DNA from 4 places in the Allorhizobium sp. Av2 genome. Region 2 is predicted to be linked to each of the others. Evidence: riboswitches for the same ligand, from Rfam matches in the RefSeq annotation. Region 2 holds a riboswitch; each other region holds the start of a gene.
What was found. A riboswitch is a leader RNA that binds a small molecule or an ion and turns the genes downstream of it on or off. The one in region 2 is predicted to bind cobalamin.
Positions count from the first base shown of each region.

Region 1: linked by a shared signal. The riboswitch ahead of FS819_RS08550 (hypothetical protein) and the one ahead of nrdH (glutaredoxin-like protein NrdH) in region 2 are both predicted to bind cobalamin.
Region 3: linked by a shared signal. The riboswitch ahead of bluB (5,6-dimethylbenzimidazole synthase) and the one ahead of nrdH (glutaredoxin-like protein NrdH) in region 2 are both predicted to bind cobalamin.
Region 4: linked by a shared signal. The riboswitch ahead of FS819_RS18265 (ABC transporter ATP-binding protein) and the one ahead of nrdH (glutaredoxin-like protein NrdH) in region 2 are both predicted to bind cobalamin.

Region 1 is NZ_CP192696.1:1,780,758-1,785,660, reverse strand. Features, by position in the region: gene FS819_RS08560 (DUF1127 domain-containing protein) at 1-140, opposite strand, end outside; gene FS819_RS08555 (hypothetical protein) at 597-1,055, shown strand; cobalamin riboswitch at 1,120-1,502, shown strand; gene FS819_RS08550 (hypothetical protein) at 1,646-1,945, shown strand; gene cobU (bifunctional adenosylcobinamide kinase/adenosylcobinamide-phosphate guanylyltransferase) at 1,950-2,477, shown strand; gene cobW (cobalamin biosynthesis protein CobW) at 2,481-3,554, shown strand; gene cobN (cobaltochelatase subunit CobN) at 3,558-4,903, shown strand, end outside.
Region 2 is NZ_CP192698.1:327,811-332,713, forward strand. Features, by position in the region: gene nrdE (class 1b ribonucleoside-diphosphate reductase subunit alpha) at 1-1,874, opposite strand, end outside; gene nrdI (class Ib ribonucleoside-diphosphate reductase assembly flavoprotein NrdI) at 1,916-2,332, opposite strand; gene nrdH (glutaredoxin-like protein NrdH) at 2,343-2,564, opposite strand; cobalamin riboswitch at 2,828-3,055, opposite strand; partial or broken gene FS819_RS25210 (LysR family transcriptional regulator) at 3,126-3,266, shown strand; gene FS819_RS25215 (AraC family transcriptional regulator) at 3,414-4,403, shown strand; gene FS819_RS25220 (MFS transporter) at 4,464-4,903, shown strand, end outside.
Region 3 is NZ_CP192696.1:1,317,582-1,322,484, forward strand. Features, by position in the region: gene FS819_RS06385 (NAD+ synthase) at 171-1,850, shown strand; gene FS819_RS06390 (TolB family protein) at 1,856-2,689, shown strand; cobalamin riboswitch at 2,708-2,903, shown strand; gene bluB (5,6-dimethylbenzimidazole synthase) at 2,982-3,668, shown strand; gene FS819_RS06400 (bifunctional transcriptional activator/DNA repair enzyme AdaA) at 3,746-4,330, opposite strand; gene FS819_RS06405 (DMT family transporter) at 4,444-4,903, shown strand, end outside.
Region 4 is NZ_CP192697.1:42,804-47,706, forward strand. Features, by position in the region: gene FS819_RS18255 (FecCD family ABC transporter permease) at 1-499, opposite strand, end outside; gene FS819_RS18260 (ABC transporter substrate-binding protein) at 527-1,486, opposite strand; gene FS819_RS18265 (ABC transporter ATP-binding protein) at 1,509-2,309, opposite strand; cobalamin riboswitch at 2,445-2,660, opposite strand; gene FS819_RS18270 (amidohydrolase) at 2,847-4,283, opposite strand; gene FS819_RS18275 (hypothetical protein) at 4,418-4,696, opposite strand; gene glgA (glycogen synthase GlgA) at 4,693-4,903, opposite strand, start outside.

The DNA.
Region 1 (4,903 bases), on a different replicon from region 2:
CGGAACGAACGGTTGGCAATGTGACGGATGTCGTAACGGGTGATGCCGATATCGGACAGGGTCTGGTTCGACAGGCCGCCCAGTTCGGACAGAGTGCGGCGATAGCTAATCCAGTTTTTAGCAATGCGGATCGGGTTCATGACATTTCCTCGAGATCTTGTTTGCTGATCCGGCGGTCTCTCCCGCCTCAGCTGTTGACATGCTTATACATCGGGGAAAGCATTTGTGGCAGTGCAATAAATGGGCGACTGCTATGCGTTTGTGCAGATTCATGGCTATTTATTGTGCTTCGGCTAAGATTTGAGCTTGATCTTGGCGCGCTCAAAGCAGGCCTTTTCCGGGTGAAATTCTCACCATTGAGAGGGTGTGGAGTTGTCGACCTTCAGGCACAAGACGGTCCTATAATGGCTTTGTTTAAGAAGAAGCCAGCGCATATTTTCTTTTGCGCAACATTCCCTGCTTTGTGGTCAGCAAAAGGCGGCATAATTCGTCAAAACGCCCTCATTACGTCTATCTCCGTTGCGGACTTATGGCATAAGCTTGCGGCAAGCTCTGGCTTTGATGGTCCGTGCCATATCTTTGTGCGGAGTTTGACCTTGCTGCGGTATTTGCGCGTTTTTGCCTTTCTATCGATCTGCATGGCACTTGCCGGGTGCATGACCGGGCTGTTTCAATCAGCGCCGAAGAAGTTTTACTATGATATTCGCGCGGTCACCGTGCTGGCGGGTCCGAAAGTGCCGTTGGCCTTGGTGCAGGGCGTGGAGCGGCGACTGTCTTCTGCCGTTGCTGCCACGGTGCGCAGCGAGGTTCTGCCGCGGGTGATTCTGACGGTCAGGGTCGAGACGATGGCAAGTGGGCTGGGGCTGGACAAGCAGCACAATGAAGCCGAGATCAAAGTCAGCGCTGCCTCGGTTGAAACCGGTGATGTGGTCGCTCAGGGCGCGTTCAAGGTGCTGACCATTACCAATGATCAGACGCTTGGCCCTGAAAGCCTGGCGGAAGAAATTTCAGCCCGGATCCGCTCGCTGTTTTCCCTGACCGCGCCAAAACTATAGCGGGTACCAAGACACGAGAGAGCGATGGCTGATGGCTTGCAGATTGACTTCAAACCTCATTCTGCTAACCCTAGAGGCGGATGGTTTTCGGCCTGAAGAGATTGAGGCTGGAAAGCAAAAGGGAATGCGAAGGCGTGGACCCAGACAGGGCATGCCAAACGCAGCCGACCCCGCGACTGTAGAACAGCGAGGGTTTTCAATCCGGTTTTGAAGATCCTTGCATGGCGGGCCGCGTGGTGTGGCCGGTGCGGTGAGCGGATAGGCCGGAAAAGCCACTGGAGTGGCAAAGCGATCTGCCGGGGTTGGACGCCTCTTTATCTACGAATCGTCCGCCTTTTCGATTTTGCCGTGGACTCCGGGAAGGTGAGGAAAATCTGCGAACTGGTGCCGTGATGGTACCGGTTTGACGCTGTGAGCCAGGAGACCTGCCGTCCGTGACGGGCTTTACGCCCAATTGGGGGAGAGATCCCCGACGCCAGCACGGAGGTTGTCGTGGCGCAACAGATTGATCGCGGGCCTTTTAGGCTCCGCTTCACGGTCATTTGGCCGTTTTGTATTACGCCGCCTGCGCCCAATGGAGGCAGGTCATTATGACGCTCGTGTCATCACGCAGCATAGGTGCGGCCTTAGCGCTGCTTGTGCTGGCGGCGCTGGTTTTTGCGCTGCTGCCCTTTTCCCGTCATGCGCCCTCTGGCCCTTCTGAGCGGCCTGCTCAACAGCAATTCCAGGCGCCACCGGGTTCCAATTCCACCTTTGGCGGGGCGCTGTCGCAGCCAAGGCCGGATGTGCGGTCTTCTGCGCCATCCGCTACCGATGTGGCCCCATCCGCATGGCCGGGCTTTGTGCCGCGTTCCAGCGGGCTCTATACGCCGCCAACGGGTGGAAACTGACTCCATGGCAGACACAGTTTCGAAACGTGTCTTCGTTCTCGGAGGCGCGCGGTCCGGCAAGTCGCATTTTGCCGAACAACTTTGTGCAGAGACCGGCCTGGAGCGTCATTATCTCGCGACCGGGCGGGCCTGGGACGAGGAAATGCGCGCCCGGATCGACCAGCATCAGCAGGATCGTGGCGGCCTTTGGGTGACGCATGAAGAGCCCCTGGCGCTGGTGGACACGCTTAGGCATATCGATGCGCCAGGCCGGGTGGTGCTGGTCGATTGCCTGACGCTCTGGGTGACCAATCTGATGATGGAGGAGGGGCGCGACATGGCTGCTGAGGCGGCGGCCCTTGCGGATCTGCTGCCCCGGCTTTCCGCCTCCATCGTGCTTGTTTCCAATGAAGTCGGCCTTGGCATTGTGCCGGAAAACCGCATGGCGCGCCATTTCCGCGACCATGCCGGGCGGCTTCATCAATTGATCGCGGCAAGCGCTGACGAGGTTTATTTCGTCGCGGCTGGCCTGCCCCTGAAAATGAAAGGCTGAACAATGTTGCAACAGAAAATTCCCGTCACTGTGATCACCGGCTTTCTCGGCGCTGGTAAGACAACCATCATCCGCAATATGCTGATGAACGCGGGTGGTAAGAAAATCGCGTTGATCATTAACGAGTTTGGCGATCTGGGTGTGGATGGCGAAGTACTGAAAGGTTGCGGCGCCGAGACTTGCACCGAGGACGACATTATCGAACTGACGAATGGCTGCATCTGCTGCACCGTTGCCGATGATTTCGTGCCGACCATGCAAAAGCTGCTGGCACGGGATGTCTTGCCCGACCATATCGTCATCGAGACCTCCGGCCTTGCTTTGCCGCAGCCGCTGGTGGCCGCCTTCAACTGGCCTGACATCCGCACCCGCGTTACCGTGGATGGCGTTGTAACGGTGGTCGATAGTGCCGCTGTCGCCGCTGGCCGGTTTGCCGATGACCACGACCGGATCGATGCCCAGCGCGCCGCCGATGACAGTCTCGATCATGAAAGCCCGATCGAGGAGCTGTTCGAGGATCAGCTGACCTGCGCCGACATGATCGTTCTCAACAAGACTGATCTGCTCGATGCCGATGGCCTCGCCAAAGTGCGAACCGATGTGACCGCCCGGATGAGCCGCAAGCCGACCCTGATCGAGGCGAAGAATGGCGATGTGCCGGTTATGGTGCTGCTTGGCATCGGTGCCGGCTCGGAAGCCGATATCGACAATCGCAAATCCCATCACGAGCTGGAGCATGAGGCGCTGCATGCGAGCGGCGAGGCGCATGACCATCATCACGATCACGATGAATTTGACAGTTTTGTCGTCGATCTGCCGCAGGTGCGCGAGCCGGACCGCTTTGTCGATGGCTTGAAGACCGTGATCGAAGCGCATGACGTGCTGCGGCTGAAAGGCTTCGTGGATGTGCCGGGCAAGCCGATGCGGCTGGTGGTACAGGCGGTCGGCAACCGCATCGACCAATATTATGACCGGCCCTGGGCGTCGGGCGAGCAACGGACGACGCGACTGGTGGTGATTGGCCTGCATGATCTCGACCAATCGGCGATTGCCGATGCCATCCGGGCGGCAGCGTAAGCCATGCATCTTCTGCTTGCCCAGCAAGGCTCGATTAGCGACGGGGATGACGCGATAGACCTTGGCCAGACGCCAGGGGATATCCTGTTTCTGTCCGCCGCCGATACCGAGCTGTCCGCCATCGCGGCGGCGCTAGCGCGGCAAGCCGAGACCGCGACATGGCGGCTGGCCAGCCTGATGGCGCTGAAACATCCGATGTCGGTCGATACCTATATCGAGCGCACGGCCCGCCATGCGAAACTGATCGTGGTCAGGGCGCTGGGTGGGGCCAGCTATTTTCATTATGCGCTGGAAGCGCTGCACGCCTGCGCCCGCCGCCATGGGATAAAAATTGTCGTTCTGCCCGGCGACGACAAGCCGGATGCCGGGCTGGAGGCTTTTTCAAACCTGGATGCCTCGGATCTATCGGCGCTTTGGGCCTATCTGATTGAGGGCGGCGATAGCAATGCCAGTCACTTCGTCTCCTACGCGCAGGCGCTGCTGACCAATGCACCAAAACCGCAAGAGGCCTTGCCGTTGTTGAAGGCCGGGCTGTGGTGGCCGGGGCGAGGGACGATTGACGTTCAGGCATGGCAGGTGCTTGCAGGTGATGGGCCAATTGTCGCCCTTTGCTTTTACCGCGCCCTTGTCCAGAGCGGCGAGACCGCGCCGGTTGAGGCGATGATTGAGGCGCTGCAAGCGCAGGGCCTGCGGGCCTTGCCGGTGTTTGTCGCCAGTCTGAAGGATGCCGTTTGCGTTGAGACGCTGCGGATGATTTTTAACCAGGCCGCTCCAGATGTGGTGGTCAACACGACAGGTTTTGCCGTTTCCGTTCCGGGTGCCGATGCGCCCTCGACCGTGCTGGACGAACAGGGTGCGGTGGTCTTGCAGGCGCTGTTTTCCTCGTCGCCACGCTCCGTCTGGGACGCATCGATGCAAGGGCTGAGCGCCCGTGATCTCGCCATGAATGTTGCCCTGCCGGAGGTGGATGGGCGGGTGTTGACCCGCGCCGTTTCCTTCAAATCCGCTGCCCGCTACGATGCGCGGGTGGAAACCACCTTGGTCAGCCATGCGCCGGACCAAGGCCGCATGGCGTTCGTCGCCAGTCTGGCCGCCAATTGGGCGCGGCTGAGGCACACACCTGTGCCTGAACGGCAGGTCGCGCTGATCATGGCCAATTATCCCAATCGCGATGGACGCCTGGGCAATGGCGTCGGGCTGGATACGCCTGCCGCCAGCCTTGAAGTGTTGAAGGCCCTGAAGGCCGAAGGCTATGACACCGGCATCCTGCCCGCCAACTCGGATGCACTGATGGCGACATTGATGGCCGGTGTCACCAATGCGGCGGTGAAGGGCAGGGTGATCCGCGA
Region 2 (4,903 bases):
ATCTTCTCAGGTCCGATCTCATAGGCGTCCTGATAGTAATCAAGGTTATCATTGCTCATGAAGGTGGCCGGATAGTAGACGCGGCCGATCTTGCCTTCCTTGCGGATCTCGATCTTCGAGACAATCGGATGGATCGAGGAGGTCGAATGGTTGATGTAGGAGATCGACCCCGTCGGCGGCACGGCCTGAAGGTTCTGGTTATAAATGCCGGACGTCATCACCGCCTCTTTCAGCGCCAACCAGTCATCCTGTGTCGGGATCGCGATTCCGGCCGTTTCGAATAGTTGTGCGACGCGCCTGGTCGCTGGAAGCCATTCGGTTTGCGTATACTTGTCGAAATACTCGCCGGACGCATATTTCGAGTTCTCGAAGCCCTTGAAGCTCGTGCCGCGTTCGACGGCAATCCGGTTCGAGGCGCAGATGGCGTGATAGGTTACCGTGTAGAAATAAATGTTGGTGAAATCGATGCCCTCTTCCGATCCGTAGAAGATGCGCTCGCGTGCGAAATAGCCGTGCAGGTTCATCTGGCCAAGGCCGATGGCGTGGCTGTCGTCATTGCCTCTCTCGATAGAGGGAACAGAAGAGATATGGCTCATGTCGGACACGGCGGTCAGCGCCCGGATCGCGGTCTCTATGGTCCTGCCGAAGTCTGAGGAATCCATCACGGCTGCGATGTTCAAGGACCCGAGATTGCAGGAGATGTCCTTACCCATGGTCTTGTAGGACAGGTCGTCATTGTAAGTGCTGACGTCGCTCACCTGTAGGATTTCGGAGCAGAGATTGCTCATCGAAATGCGTCCGGCTATCGGGTTGGCGCGGTTCACAGTGTCCTCGAACATGATGTATGGATAGCCGCTCTCGAACTGGATTTCGGCGAGCACCTGGAAGAAATCACGTGCCTTGATCTTCTTCTTGCGAATGCGGCTGTCGGCGACCATCTCGCGATATTTTTCCGTGACCGAGATTTCGGAAAACGCGACGTCGTAGACACGCTCCACGTCGTAGGGTGAAAACAGGTACATATCCTCATTGTTTTTCGCCAATTCAAAGGTGATGTCGGGGACCACCACACCGAGCGACAGCGTCTTGATCCTGATCTTCTCGTCGGCGTTTTCACGCTTGGTATCGAGGAAGCGCATGATATCGGGATGATGGGCGTTCAGGTAGACAGCCCCTGCCCCCTGGCGCGCACCGAGCTGGTTGGCATAGGAAAAACTGTCCTCCAGCAACTTCATCACCGGGATGACGCCCGAGGACTGGTTCTCGATTTGCTTGATCGGTGCGCCAGCCTCGCGGATATTGGTCAGGGATAACGCTACGCCACCCCCACGCTTGGAAAGTTGCAGTGCCGAGTTGATACCACGGGCGATGCTTTCCATATTGTCTTCCATGCGCAGCAGGAAGCAGGATACCAGTTCGCCGCGTTGCTTCTTGCCGGCATTGAGAAATGTCGGCGTCGCCGGCTGGAAGCGGCCGGAGATAATCTCGTCGACTATGTCACGTGCCAAAGCCTCATTGCCCTGCGCCAACGTCAACGCCACCATGCAGATCCGGTCTTCGTAGCGCTCCAGATAGCGCTTTCCGTCGAAGGTCTTCAGTGTGTAGCTGGTGTAATATTTGAAGGCGCCGAGAAAGGTCGGGAAGCGAAACTTCTTCGCATAGGCATGATCGAAAAGATCGCGGACGAAGTTGAACGTATACTGATCCAACACCGCCTGCTCATAGTAGCCTTCGTCCACGAGGTAATCGAGCTTCTCCCGCAGATTATGGAAGAAGACAGTGTTCTGGTTGACGTGCTGCAAGAAATACTGCTTTGCCGCCAGAGCGTCCTTATCGAGTTGGATTTTACCATCCTCATCGTAGAGGTTTAGCATCGCGTTCAGCGCGTGATAATCCAGCGCCTGTTCGTCCGCCTTCAAAGGGCGCTCGAAAGTTGTGACGTCCAAAATCGTTCCATCCCATATTTGACATTGGCGACATCCTCGTCCGTGCCGAGCAATTCGAACCTGTAAAGGTACGGCACCCGACATTTCTGTGAGATCACGTCGCCCGCGAGACAGAACGTCTCGCCGAAATTACTATTGCCCGCGGCGATCACGCCCCGGAGATGAGAGCGGTTGTCCGCATCGTTGAGGAAGCGGATGACCTGTTTTGGAACGGCCCCTTTGCCATCGTCACCCGAATAGGTTGGCACGATCAGAACGTAAGGTTCAGTGATCGACGGATTGCCGCTCCGTGGGCTGACGGGGATACGTGACGCGCGCAAACCAAGCTTGCCGACAAAGCGATGGGTGTTTTCCGACGCACTGGAAAAATACACAATCAGCCCCATCGCCAGACACTCACGCCAGTGCGTTGATCATGTCGGGACGAAAACCCGCCCAATGCGTATCGCCAGCGATGACGACGGGAACCTGCCGATAGCCAAGACCTTGAACCTTGGCATAGGCGTCCTCATCGACGGAAATGTCGACGATACGGTAGTCGAGACCCTGGCGATCGAGCGCGCGGGTGGTTGCGTTGCACTGGACACAGGCAGGTTTGCTGTAAACGGTGATAGTCATCATATCCTCGTTGGGTTTTGATTTTTGGCCGCAGAAAGGCCTCCGAAGACGTCGTTGCCAACGCTCGTTTCTGGACATTGAGTGGGAGAATGACAGGAGCTCAGACGCTCTTCAGCGACCGTCTTCGTTTAAACGCCGGACCGTTACAGGAAAAATCACGCATGCCTTCACCCCGAAGTGTTTTGACGGATTGTCGGCAAGGAAACGCGGACAAGCGAAATCATATCGCTTGCCGTCACGCGACCTTCCGGGCACCCCGCCCGTGGACGTTTTCGTTTGAGGCAGGTCTCCTGGCTCGCGGGTCGTTGCATCCATCCTCGCCTTCCCGAAACATGATGTTTCAGTGGCTTTCACTGGACAAATGCTCGCCGCTTACAGTTGCGGGGGCAGCTTCGGCATTGCCCGACCATCTCTGGTCCGGCGCACCGCATTCCCGTCTTAGCTTTCGATTCATACGGAGAATCGAAAGAACCTCGAACACTATATATGGTATACGAGGTTGAGTTTTCGTCAACAACTATACCGCCTAACGGATAGCTCTCCCCAGGAAAAATGCAGTAGCTTTTCAACCGCACGACACGATCGTTGGCACTCATGGCCGAAGGACTCGATCTGCATGACCGTGCGCTTCAGTTGTTGCGCGATGCCGAAGAAATCGAACAGGTGGCGAAAGCCGAACGGGCGGATACCCTTCGCCTTTCGGATTGGGCCTATCGGACTTGGCCTATCAGACTGGGCCTTAATCCATTGGCTGACTGGAATGAGAGAGGATGCTACGGGCGGAGATCACACTCGAATTCATGAAACTTCGTACTTGCGCGCCAGACGTTTGATGCCTAAATTTGGATAATGTCTGATCATTCGTCTCAACGGTTGTCGCCGTCAAATATCCCAATGGATGCGCTGAGCGAAGTTCTACAAGACTTTCGCTTGAGTGGGGTCAATTATGGGCGTTGCGAACTGCGACATCCGTGGAGCATCGCCCTGCCGCAGCAACAGCTGCTTCGGTTCCACTTTGTCAGCCAAAGTCCATGCTGGATTCATACCGAAGCCCAAGGGTGGCAGGAATTGCACGATGGGGATCTGGTGCTACTGCCGCAAGGTATCGCACATCGATTGGCCAGTGCGCCGGATGTTGAGGGCGACTCGCTCAAAAGCTGTCAGATAAAAAGGTTGAGCAACAAGGTTTGCGAATTGGTGCGGGAAGGAACTGGGGCGACCAGCACTCTTTTCTGCGGTTCCATGGCGTTGAGCGCATATGCCCTTGATCCTTTGATCGCCTTGATGCCGCCAATCATCAAGGGCTGCGATGTCGCTGGCAATGACCCGGTTATTGGCCCCCTGCTGGCGGCTATGACCGCAGAGGCTTCACAGCCCCAGATGGGCAGCGCGACGATCCTGTCGCGTATGGCTGACTTGCTCGTCGCGCGGCTTATCCGCTGTTGGGTCAATTGCAGCGGAGCCGCAACCACCGGCTGGCTCGCCGCCATCCGCGACCCTCATCTTGGTCGTGTATTGGCAGCCATGCACCGCGATCCCGGCCATAACTGGACGCTTGAAAGCCTTGCCGGTGTCGCGGGCCAATCGCGCTCGATTTTTGCTGAACGCTTCAGCGCTATTTTAGGAGAAGGCGCGGCACGCTATCTCGCCCGCCTGCGCATGCAGCTTGCCCGTGAGTTATTGGGGCAAGGTGGCATGTCGGTTGCCGAGGTTGCATCTCGCCTGGGCTATGAATCCGAGGCCTCCTTTGCCCGCGCTTTCAAACGCATTACCACAGTCTCACCCGGCGTTGTGCGCCGCACAGTTTCCGGACGAACGGACATGGTTTTCGGATTTTAAGCTACATATAATCCCAAATCTTTCGTCTATGAAGTGCTTCCGGATTCAGGAGATACGTCAATGACGGACAGAACATCACAATTTAACAGCGCGGATATAGACCTCGATACCGCTGAGCCGGTTGCGTGGAGCCCTGCCACCTGGCTCGCCGTCCTTTCGATGGCGGCCACCAGTTTTGCGCTGGTGTCGGCTGAGTTCCTGCCAGCAGGCCTGCTGACGCCAATGGCACGTGATCTTGGGATCAGTGAGGGAACAGCCGGGCAGGTCGTGACTGCCACCGCTTTCGTGGGCGCCATCACAGCCCTGTTGAGCAATGTCCTGATCGGCAGATTGAACCGCAAGACAGTGCTGGTCGGCCTCAGTGCGTTGGCAATCGGCTCCAATATTCTTGCGGCGGTGGCGACGGATTTTTGGCTATTGATGCTCGGTCGAGCAGGCCTCGGCATTGCCCTCAGCGGCTTCTGGGCGCTTTCGGTTGCCGTCGTCGCCAGGTTGGTTGG
Region 3 (4,903 bases), on a different replicon from region 2:
TCAATTATATCAGGTAGGACGTGGGCCAAAATCCATCTTCTCGGTTTGTTGCCTGCAATAGAGCCGCGCCCTCCATGCTCTTTTGAGGAAACCGGAACGCACTATTTTTCATCTCAGCAGGTCGTTTTGGGCCGTTGCAGTCCACCGATGGCCGGGGTAAACCTTGAGCCATGAGCGACACAGTCCAAAGACCCGAAACGCTGCGCATTGCCGTGGCTCAGTTCAACCCGACCGTGGGCGATGTGGTGGGCAATCTCAGCCTTGCCCGGGCCGCCCGCGCCAAGGCCGCCGCGCTGGGGGCCGATCTTCTGTTGCTATCCGAGCTGTTCATTTCCGGCTATCCGCCGGAAGATCTGGTGCTGAAACCCGCCTTCCTTCAAGCCTGTAAGGCAGCGGTGGATGAACTGGCCGCCGATACCGCCGATGGCGGACCGGGAGTTATCATCGGCTTTCCGCGTCAGGGCGATAAAGGCCGGCACAATTCGGTGGCGATCATCGATGGCGGCAAAATCCTCGGTCTGCGCGACAAGATCGATCTGCCCAATTACGGCGAATTCGATGAGAAGCGGGTGTTTGTCGAAGGCGACATGCCGGGACCGGTGAGCTTCCGTGGCGTGCGGCTGGGCGTGCCGATCTGCGAGGAAATCTGGAACGATCTCGGCGTTTGCGAGACACTGGCCGAAAGCGGTGCGGAAATTCTGCTGGTTCCCAATGGATCGCCCTATTACCATGGCAAGCTTCAGGTGCGCTATCAGGTCGTGCTGCGCCAGGTGATCGAAAGCGGCTTGCCGCTGGTTTTCGCCAATCAGGTGGGCGGGCAAGACGAACTGGTGTTCGATGGTGCCAGCTTCTGCTTCAATGCGGATAAGACGCTGGCTTTTCAGATGCCGCAGTTCGAGGAAAGCATTGTGCTGACCACCTGGACGCGGGACGCCGATGGCTGGAGTTGCGCGGCAGGCAAAGTCTCTGATATCCCCGAGGGTGAGGAGGCGGATTACCGCGCCTGCATGTTGGGTTTCCGCGATTATGTGAACAAGAACGGCTTCAAGAGTGTGGTGCTCGGCCTGTCCGGTGGCATTGATTCGGCGATTTGTGCGGCAATGGCCGTCGATGCGCTGGGGCATGAGCGGGTGCGCACCATCATGCTGCCCTATCGCTACACATCCGAGGAAAGCTTCAAGGATGCCGCCGATTGCGCCAAGGCGCTTGGCTGCCATTATGACATCGTGCCGATTTCAGAGCCGGTAGAGGGCTTTCTCTCCAGCCTTGCCGATATGTTCGAGGGAACGGAAAGCGGCATTACCGAGGAAAACCTGCAAAGCCGCACCCGTGGCACTATCCTGATGGCGGTGTCCAACAAGTTCGGCTCGATGGTGGTAACCACGGGCAATAAATCGGAAATGTCGGTGGGCTATGCGACGCTCTACGGCGACATGAACGGCGGCTTCAATCCGATCAAGGACCTCTACAAGATGCAGGTCTATGCGCTGTCGGCTTGGCGCAATGGCCATGTGCCAGTGGGTGCGCTTGGCCCGGCGGGTGAGGTCATTCCGGCCAACATCATCTCCAAGGCCCCATCTGCCGAACTGCGCCCCGACCAGAAGGACCAGGACAGCCTGCCGCCCTATCCGGTGCTGGATGACATCTTGGAATGCCTGGTGGAAAAGGAAATGTCGGTGGACGAGATTTTGGCGCGCGGCCATGACATCGCCACCGTGCATCGCATCGAACACCTGCTTTATCTGGCCGAATACAAGCGCCGCCAGTCGGCTCCGGGCGTGAAGATCACCAAGAAAAACTTTGGCCGGGATCGCCGTTATCCGATTACCAATCGGTTCCGGGATCGCTAGCGGCAATGCGCAGCTCTGTCGAGATTTACAATATTGAGACCCGCCAGAGCCGCATTGTCTGGCAGACGGAACGTTTGGTGGAAGCGCCGAACTGGTCGCGGGATGGCGCCTCCCTGATCCTGAATGATGACGGGTTGATGTATCGCCTGCCTCTGGTCGGGCAGCCGGTGCCGGAAAAGATCGACACCGGCTTTGCCACCCGCTGCAACAATGACCACGGCCTTTCGCCGGATGGTCAATGGCTGGCGATCTGCGACAAGGTGCAGCACGGCAAAACCTGCCTCTACATCCTGCCAGCCGAAGGTGGCAAGCCGATCCAGATCACCGAAAACCTGCCCTCCTACTGGCATGGCTGGTCGCCGGATGGCGGAAGGGTGTGTTATTGCGGTATCCGCGACCAGGTCTTCGACATCTATACGATTTCGGTTGACGGCAGCGACGAGCGCCGCCTGACCCATGGCGAAGGCCGCAATGATGGGCCGGACTGGTCGGCGGATGGCGCGTGGATCTATTTCAACTCCAGCCGCAGCGGCACGATGCAGATCTGGCGCATTCGCCCGGATGGTACGGACGTACAGCGTCTGACGTATGACGGGCAGGGCGACTGGTTTCCCCATCCCTGTCCTGATAACCGCAAGGTGGTGTTCATTTCCTATGACGCCGATGTCTTCGATCACCCGCGCGATCTCCATGTCCGCATGCGTCTGATGGACATGGACGGCGGCAATGTCGAAACCCTGTTTGAGCTGTTTGGTGGGCAGGGGACGATCAATGTGCCTAGCTGGTCGCCGGACGGCCAGGAATTCGCCTATGTGCGGTATTTTCCGGCGATCGCCTAAGCATTGCCGCAGTCTGACAGTACCAGCCCTTTGTCAGGTGCCTGCATGTTTGCGGGAGAATCGGGAATGCGGTGAAATTCCGCAACGTGCCCAACGCTGTGAGGTGGATGGCTGACGCAAAGGGAAGAAATTCCCGACCCACTGGTGAGACCGGGAAGGGTGCGTTAGCCAGATGAAACCCAGTCAGAAGACCGGCCTGACATGATAGACGCATCTGCGCGGACGGCAGGTGCGTTTTGCTTGATCGCGATTCGCAAGGGATCGCGTGGGGCGCATTGTTGGGGACCAAACGATGCAGGACTTAGTGAACGATGCTCTGGTGTCCGCCGGAGCCTTTTCTGACGAAGAACGCGCCGCCGTCTACCGGGCCATCATGACCCGCCGCGACGTGCGCGATGAATTTTTAGCCGACCCAATCGACGATGACACGCTCTGGCGCATCCTCACCGCCGCCCACCACGCCCCCTCTGTCGGCTTCATGCAACCATGGAATTTCATCCTGGTGCGCGACGCTGACCGCCGCCAAGCCGTCTGGCAGGCTTTTTCCAAGGCCAATGACGAGGCGGCTGCGCTGTTTGAAGGCGAAAAAGCCACGCTTTACCGCAATCTGAAGCTGGAAGGGATTCTCAAAGCCCCACTCGGCATCTGCGTCACCTGCGATCCAGACCGCGCAGGCCCCGTGGTGCTAGGGCGAACCCATAACCCCCGCATGGACAGCTATTCCACCGTCTGCGCCATCCAGAACCTCTGGCTCGCCGCCCGCGCAGAAGGCATTGGCGTCGGCTGGGTCAGCATTTTTCACGATGCTGATTTGCGCGCCATTCTCAATATTCCAGACCGGATTGAGATTGTGGGGTGGCTGTGCCTTGGCCACGTTGCGGAGCTGTATGATGAGCCGGAATTGCAGGTGAAGGGGTGGCGTAAGCGGCTAGCGTTGGAGGATTTGGTGTTTGAGGAGGGGTGGAAGGGTGCCGGATGACGTGCATTTTGTAATATCGAATGCGATGAGGATATAGTGATGAACGCCCCAAGAAAGTTTAAATGATCGCAAAACTTCTATGAATTTTGCATCCGAGATGCTCGTTTGATGGCTGTTGGCGGGCGCTTATAGACCTCCTGAAAAACTGCATTAAAGCGTCTGAGGCTTGTGAAGCCGGATTGTAGAGCGATGTCAGTGATCGGCAGGTCCGTTTCGGTGATGAGGCGTTTTGCGCGTTGCACGCGGGCTGTTTTAGCCACCTGAATAGGGCTTGCTCCAAGATGTTTCTGGAACAGGCGGGTAAGATGTCGTGCGCCAACTCCGACGTGCTCGGCAAGCATTTCTACTGTTGCTTCTCGTGCATCAAGGGCTCCTTCCTCTCTTATAAGTCTGGCGGCTCTTTCCACAATCGTCGCACTTCCTTTCCAGGCAGGACAAAATGGCGCTGTTTCCGGCCGACAGCGCAAACAGGGCCTATAGCCCGCCAGTTCAGCCGCCGTTGCACTTGGCAGGAATTCGACGTTGCAGCGATAGGGTAGGCGCACGGGGCACACGCAACGGCAATACACCCCTGTGGTTCGAACGCCGATGAAGAATCGTCCGTCGAAATCTGGGTTACGTGCCAGCCATGCTTGCTCGCATATGGAAATATCCAAACTCATGGCTGGATATTATAGCAGTCTGGATACTCATAAAAGGACGGAGTCCGATTCCGGCGAGTAAGGGGCGTGAGATCGGATAGGTTTGCCCTGTTGCATCACGACAGGATCTTTATATGCAGAAAACAGAATCCATGGGCCTTTCAGACTGGGCTCTCCTTTTGTTTCTATCCGTTCTGTGGGGCGGTTCTTTCTTCTTTTCAAAGGTTGCCCTTTCTGAACTGCCGCCGTTTACTGTCGTTTTTGCGCGTGTGGCAATTGCGGCCTTGGCTTTGTATGTCTATCTGCGGGTAACGCGACAGGCCATTCCAACAGCCACGAAAATCTGGGTGGCTTTCTTCGGTATGGGGTTGTTGAACAATTTGATTCCGTTCAGCCTTCTCTTTTGGGGGCAGACGCAGATTGCCAGCGGCCTTGCTTCGATCCTGAATGCAACGACGCCAATCTTTTCGATTGTTGTGGCGCATTTCCTGACCGAAGAAGAACGGCTGGCACCCAATAAGGTCGCAGGCATCCTCTTTGGCTTCATGGGTGTTCTGGTGCTGATGTCCGGCAATGGCCTGTCATCACACGAGC
Region 4 (4,903 bases), on a different replicon from region 2:
GCAGATTCCCAAGCCCGGTGAAGAAAAATCCGACAATCACGCCCGACAGCACCAGCCGGTCGGCCTGAAGGCTACGGGTCAATCCCGCCACCAGTCCCACCGTGGCGGTGGCGAGCAGCGCCCCGCCAAATGCGAAAAGCGGTACGGTCAGCAGTCCGAAGACCATGCCGGTATGCAGCAACGCGAGGATTGCACCGAAAGCGGCGCCAGAGGAGACGCCGAGCAGATGCGGATCGGCGAGTGGATTTCGGGTCGCTGGTTGCAGGACCGCCCCGGTTAGCGCCAGCCCAGCCCCGACAAGTCCACCGAGTAGCACGCGTGGAAATCGAACATCCCAGACGATGCTCACCCGCCCCGCTGGCCAATCCACCGGAAAACTTCCCGGGACCAGGTGATTGGCGAGGATCTTCCAGACGGTGGCAACAGGAATGGGAGCCGCACCCAGTGAAATACCGGCACTGACGACGACGATGATCGTCAGAACCAGCAGGATCGGCACACATATACGTCTAATGAAAGTCAAGACTTACAGACTTTGCGGATGAAAGGCTTGGGCCAGACGGGCGATGGCATCGATATTGCGCGGTCCCGGGGTTGCCTCGACATAGTCAAGCACAACGAAACGATCATTTTTCACAGCGTCGATATTCTGGAAGGCCGGGTTATGCTTCATATAATCGATCTTCTGCTGCGCGGTCACTTCGCCATAGTTAACGATGATAATCACCTGCGGATTCCGCTCGATCACCGGTTCCCATGACACTTCCGTCCAGCTTTTCTGCACGTCATCCATTATATTGACGCCGCCAGCGGCTTCGATCATCGCTGTCGGAATCCCGAAGCGGCCTGATGTGAACGGCTTTTGTTCACCGGAATCATAGACAAAAACGGTTGCGGGCTTGTCGGTTGGACTGATTTTGGCCTGGATTTTCGCCAATTGATGACGATAGCCTGCAACCAATGCCTCTGCCCTGTCTTGGACACGGAATATTCGCCCCAAGTTGATGAGGTCAACGAACATATCGTCCATGGTCGGCTTGGCCTTGGCCATGATATGAATGCAGCTTTCCGTCAGTTCATAGACCTTGATGCCCAATGGGCTGAGCGTATCCGGTGTCACCTCGCCGCCGACCTTCATGCCATAATTCCAGCCAGCGAAATAGAAATCCGCATTGGCATTGAGCAGGACTTCCTTGCTCGGATATTTCGGCGATAGTTCCGGCAATTGGCTGACGCCGTCGCGCAATTTTTCGTCCAGCGTCTTCCAGCCGGAGACCCCGGTATAGCCGACCATATGGTCCTGTAATTTCAGCGCCAGCATCATTTCGGTCAGGTTGACGTCATTGGAAACGGCGCGTTGCGGGGCTGTATCAAAGGTAACCTCACGGTTACAGCTCTTGACGGTCACGGGTTCCGCTGCGGCTGCGGTGAGATTGACTGCTGCAAGAAAGGTTGAGAGCACGAAAGTGAGAAGTACGTTTTTCATAAATGGTCCAATGGGTTGCGGATCAGGCACTGAGCGCGAAGGAAAAATTGCGGGTTGCGCCGCCATCCAGGCTGTGGACATGGGTTTGAACGGTGAAGGCTGCGGACAGATGGTCTGCGGTCAGGACATCGTGCGGACAGCCCTCGGCAATCATCTGTCCGTCCTTCAGGATAATTGCTCTCGTGGCAAAGCCTGCGGCAAGATTGATGTCATGCAGCGTGGTCACGATGGTGATGCCGAGACCACGCAGCAGATCGAGAATTTCCAACTGGTTGCGAATATCGAGATGGTTGGATGGCTCATCCAGAATGAGCAATTGCGGGTCTTGCGCCAGCGCCCTTGCGACGAGAACGCGTTGCTTTTCGCCGCCTGACAAAGTCGCAAAATCACGTCGCGCCAGATCGGTGACATGGAGGTGATCCATGGCATGCAGCGCTCTGGCTTTGTCGTCTCCGGTACCCTGCGACCTTTTCCATGCGCTTTTCTGCCAGGGAATTCGGCCCATCATGACGATATCTTCGACGGTAAAAGGGAAATCTGCCGGCATTTCCTGGACTACGACTGCGATCCGGCGGGCAACCGTCCGCGGATCGATTGTCCATAGATCCTGCCCGTCGAGCAGCACCCTGCCCTCACTGGGGCGCACGGCACGATAAAGGCAGCGCAGCAGCGATGTCTTGCCAGCTCCATTCGGGCCGATAATGGCCAGACGCTCACCAGCGGCAAGCGTAAAATCTACGTTTTTTATCAGAGATCGCGCGCCCGTTGGCCCATAGCTGAGCCCCCTCACCTCAAGCGAGGCACCATGACCATCACAGCTCATGCAGGAGCCTGCATCGGTAGACCGGACATCAGGCGTGCCGCGCCTCGGGCCGGATCGTCTGAACAAGGAAAGGATGGCCACGCCTCTCGGCGGACCTGAAGTCTTATCGCTGCCATCGGAACACCCCGTCCGTTGCGGTTGAACATCTAAATGGCAGGTCTCCTGGCTTGCGGGTCGCTGTTGGCCTGCGCCTTCCCGGCTTATCGCCAGTGGCATCGTGCAGGCCCACTCGCCGCTTACAGTTGCGGGGGCAGCCACGGTTTCGGTCCCTGTTGGGTAAGCCTCACCGTATTCCCTTTTCAGCCGCAGCCTTCTTTGCAAAGCCACAGCACCATTTGGATCTATCACTGACATGGGTTGCGGTTCCGCACAAGTCCGTTTTCAAACTATATCGATATCATGGTTTTGTTATAACGTTACATAAAGAACGTCAAGCTAAATACCTTGGATTTGTCCGGTCGGCTTGGTGCCACGCCGAACAAATCCGGGAAAGCTTTAAGGAGGCAGACCGTTGAAAGTGACCCTGGATACGGGTTCTTACTTACGGCCACCCATTTCAACGATTGGCGGTTCGGCGTCGGTAGGCAAGGGGCTTTGATAGGGCTGGCCCTTACGACGGGCGACGAGATCGGCAAGAGCAGCTTCGCGTAATTGTTCGCTTTCAAAGGCGGCGCGGCCCGTGGCGGCCATGACCTTTGCCGCCGCGATCATGCCCTTGTGCGCCAGCGGACTTTTCCCCTGCGTCACCAATTGCCAGGTATGGAACGGTGTGCCGATGGCGCAGGTTGGCCCATCGGCCTGGACGGTTGGCACCACCCAGCTGACATCGCCGACATCGGTTGACCCTGTCAGCAGCGGCGTGCGGTCATGGGCGGGCAGAATGAAATCGGCAAGCGGGATATCGCGTTCCGGCAGCCCCTCGAAACGCCAGGGCGCCGACTTTTCTTCCGGCGTCAACACGGCGCGGATCGTTTCGGCAAAAGCTCGGTCCGCCGCATCAAAAGGTGGTGGGCCGAGTTCTTCCCAGGCCTCCTGCATGGCCGCCATCAGCGGACCATTGGTCAGCACGTTGGAAACGGCGCTGATCACCTGTGTTTCCAGCCGGGTCTCGGTCATCAATGCCGCGCCCTCGCCAATTTTCTTGACCCGCTCCACAAGGGTCTTCATGCCTTGCAGTTCCGGGGCGCGGATCAGATAGCGAACCTTGGCATAGGCCTGTACGACATTTGGCGAAATACCACCCGCATCGAGAATGGCGGCGTGTACGCGGCAATCGGATGGCATGTGTTCGCGCATATAATTGACGCCGACGCTCATCAGTTCCACCGCGTCGAGAGCGCTGCGCCCCAGATCGGGGTTTGATCCGGCATGGGCCGCCCTTCCCCGGAAAGTGAAATCGACACGGGAATTTGCAAGCGAGGTGGTGCGCTGTACGCCAGCGAAGGAATTCGGGTGCCAACTGATGGCGATATCGACGCCTTCGAACGCCCCTGCCCTGACCATAAAGGCCTTGGCGGCTCCGCCCTCTTCGGCTGGGCAACCATAATAGCGCACCCGACCGGGCAAGCCTTTTTCTTTCAACCAGTCTTTCAGGGCAGCGGCGGCCAAGAGAGCTGCGGAGCCGAGCAGGTTGTGGCCGCAGCCATGGCCGTTACCACCTGCGGCAATTGGCTTATGTTCAGCGACGCCCGCTTCCTGGCTGAGCCCGGACAGGGCATCATATTCGCCCAGAAACGCAATGATGGGACCGCCCTCCCCTGCTTCGCCCATCACGGCTGTTGGGATTCCGGCCAATTTTTCGCTGACGCGAAATCCCTCCGCCTTCAGCATGGCGACATGCTCTGCGACGGACGATTCTTCCATGTAGCAGGTTTCCGGCATGCCCCAGATCCGGTCGCTCAAGGCGATAAAGTCAGGCGTCTTGGTATCGATGATCGACCAAAGTGAGGCGGATGAATTGGGGGAAACGGTCATGGGGTACCTTTGACAATAAACACCCGCCAACCATAAAAGCTTGGCGCTCAGCAGCAAGCTTTTATCCGCTGTTTTACCAGGCAAGTCGATTTTGTGATGGAAAGTTAGTCATTCGGAAGGCCTACTCTTCTGCTTCAGGAGAGCGGTTCTGTGCGTGTGTCTGCCGCGCGGGCCTTGGCTGCCTGAAGAATATCGCGGGTTTCGCGCGCCTTGGCAGCAGCTTCGGAAAGCGCCCGGTTTGGAACCGCGCCGGGATCTTCCTGTCCGTCGCTAAGGTGGCTTTCCTGTTCGAGACTACGGATCAGATCCTTGAAGGCCTCAGGTCCTTGCAGGCTTGCCGTCAGAAGTGAAATCAGCAATTCGCGGTGGGCGTTGATACGCCCCCGCATGGTTTCCGGCGTTGAGTCCGTCATGAATGCAGGCTCCGAGCCAGCTTGGTCCGCGCCGGGATACGGCGATGAGTGACGGCATTATAAAGGGCGGCATATTGTTCGGCGCTGCGCTCCCAACTGTAATGTGCCCGCATGGCCTGAAGCTGCAACCGCCGCCAATGGCGGGGTACGGCATAGGCGTCCAACGCCCGACGAAGCGCGTGGCGCAGACCGTCGGTGGTGATCTGG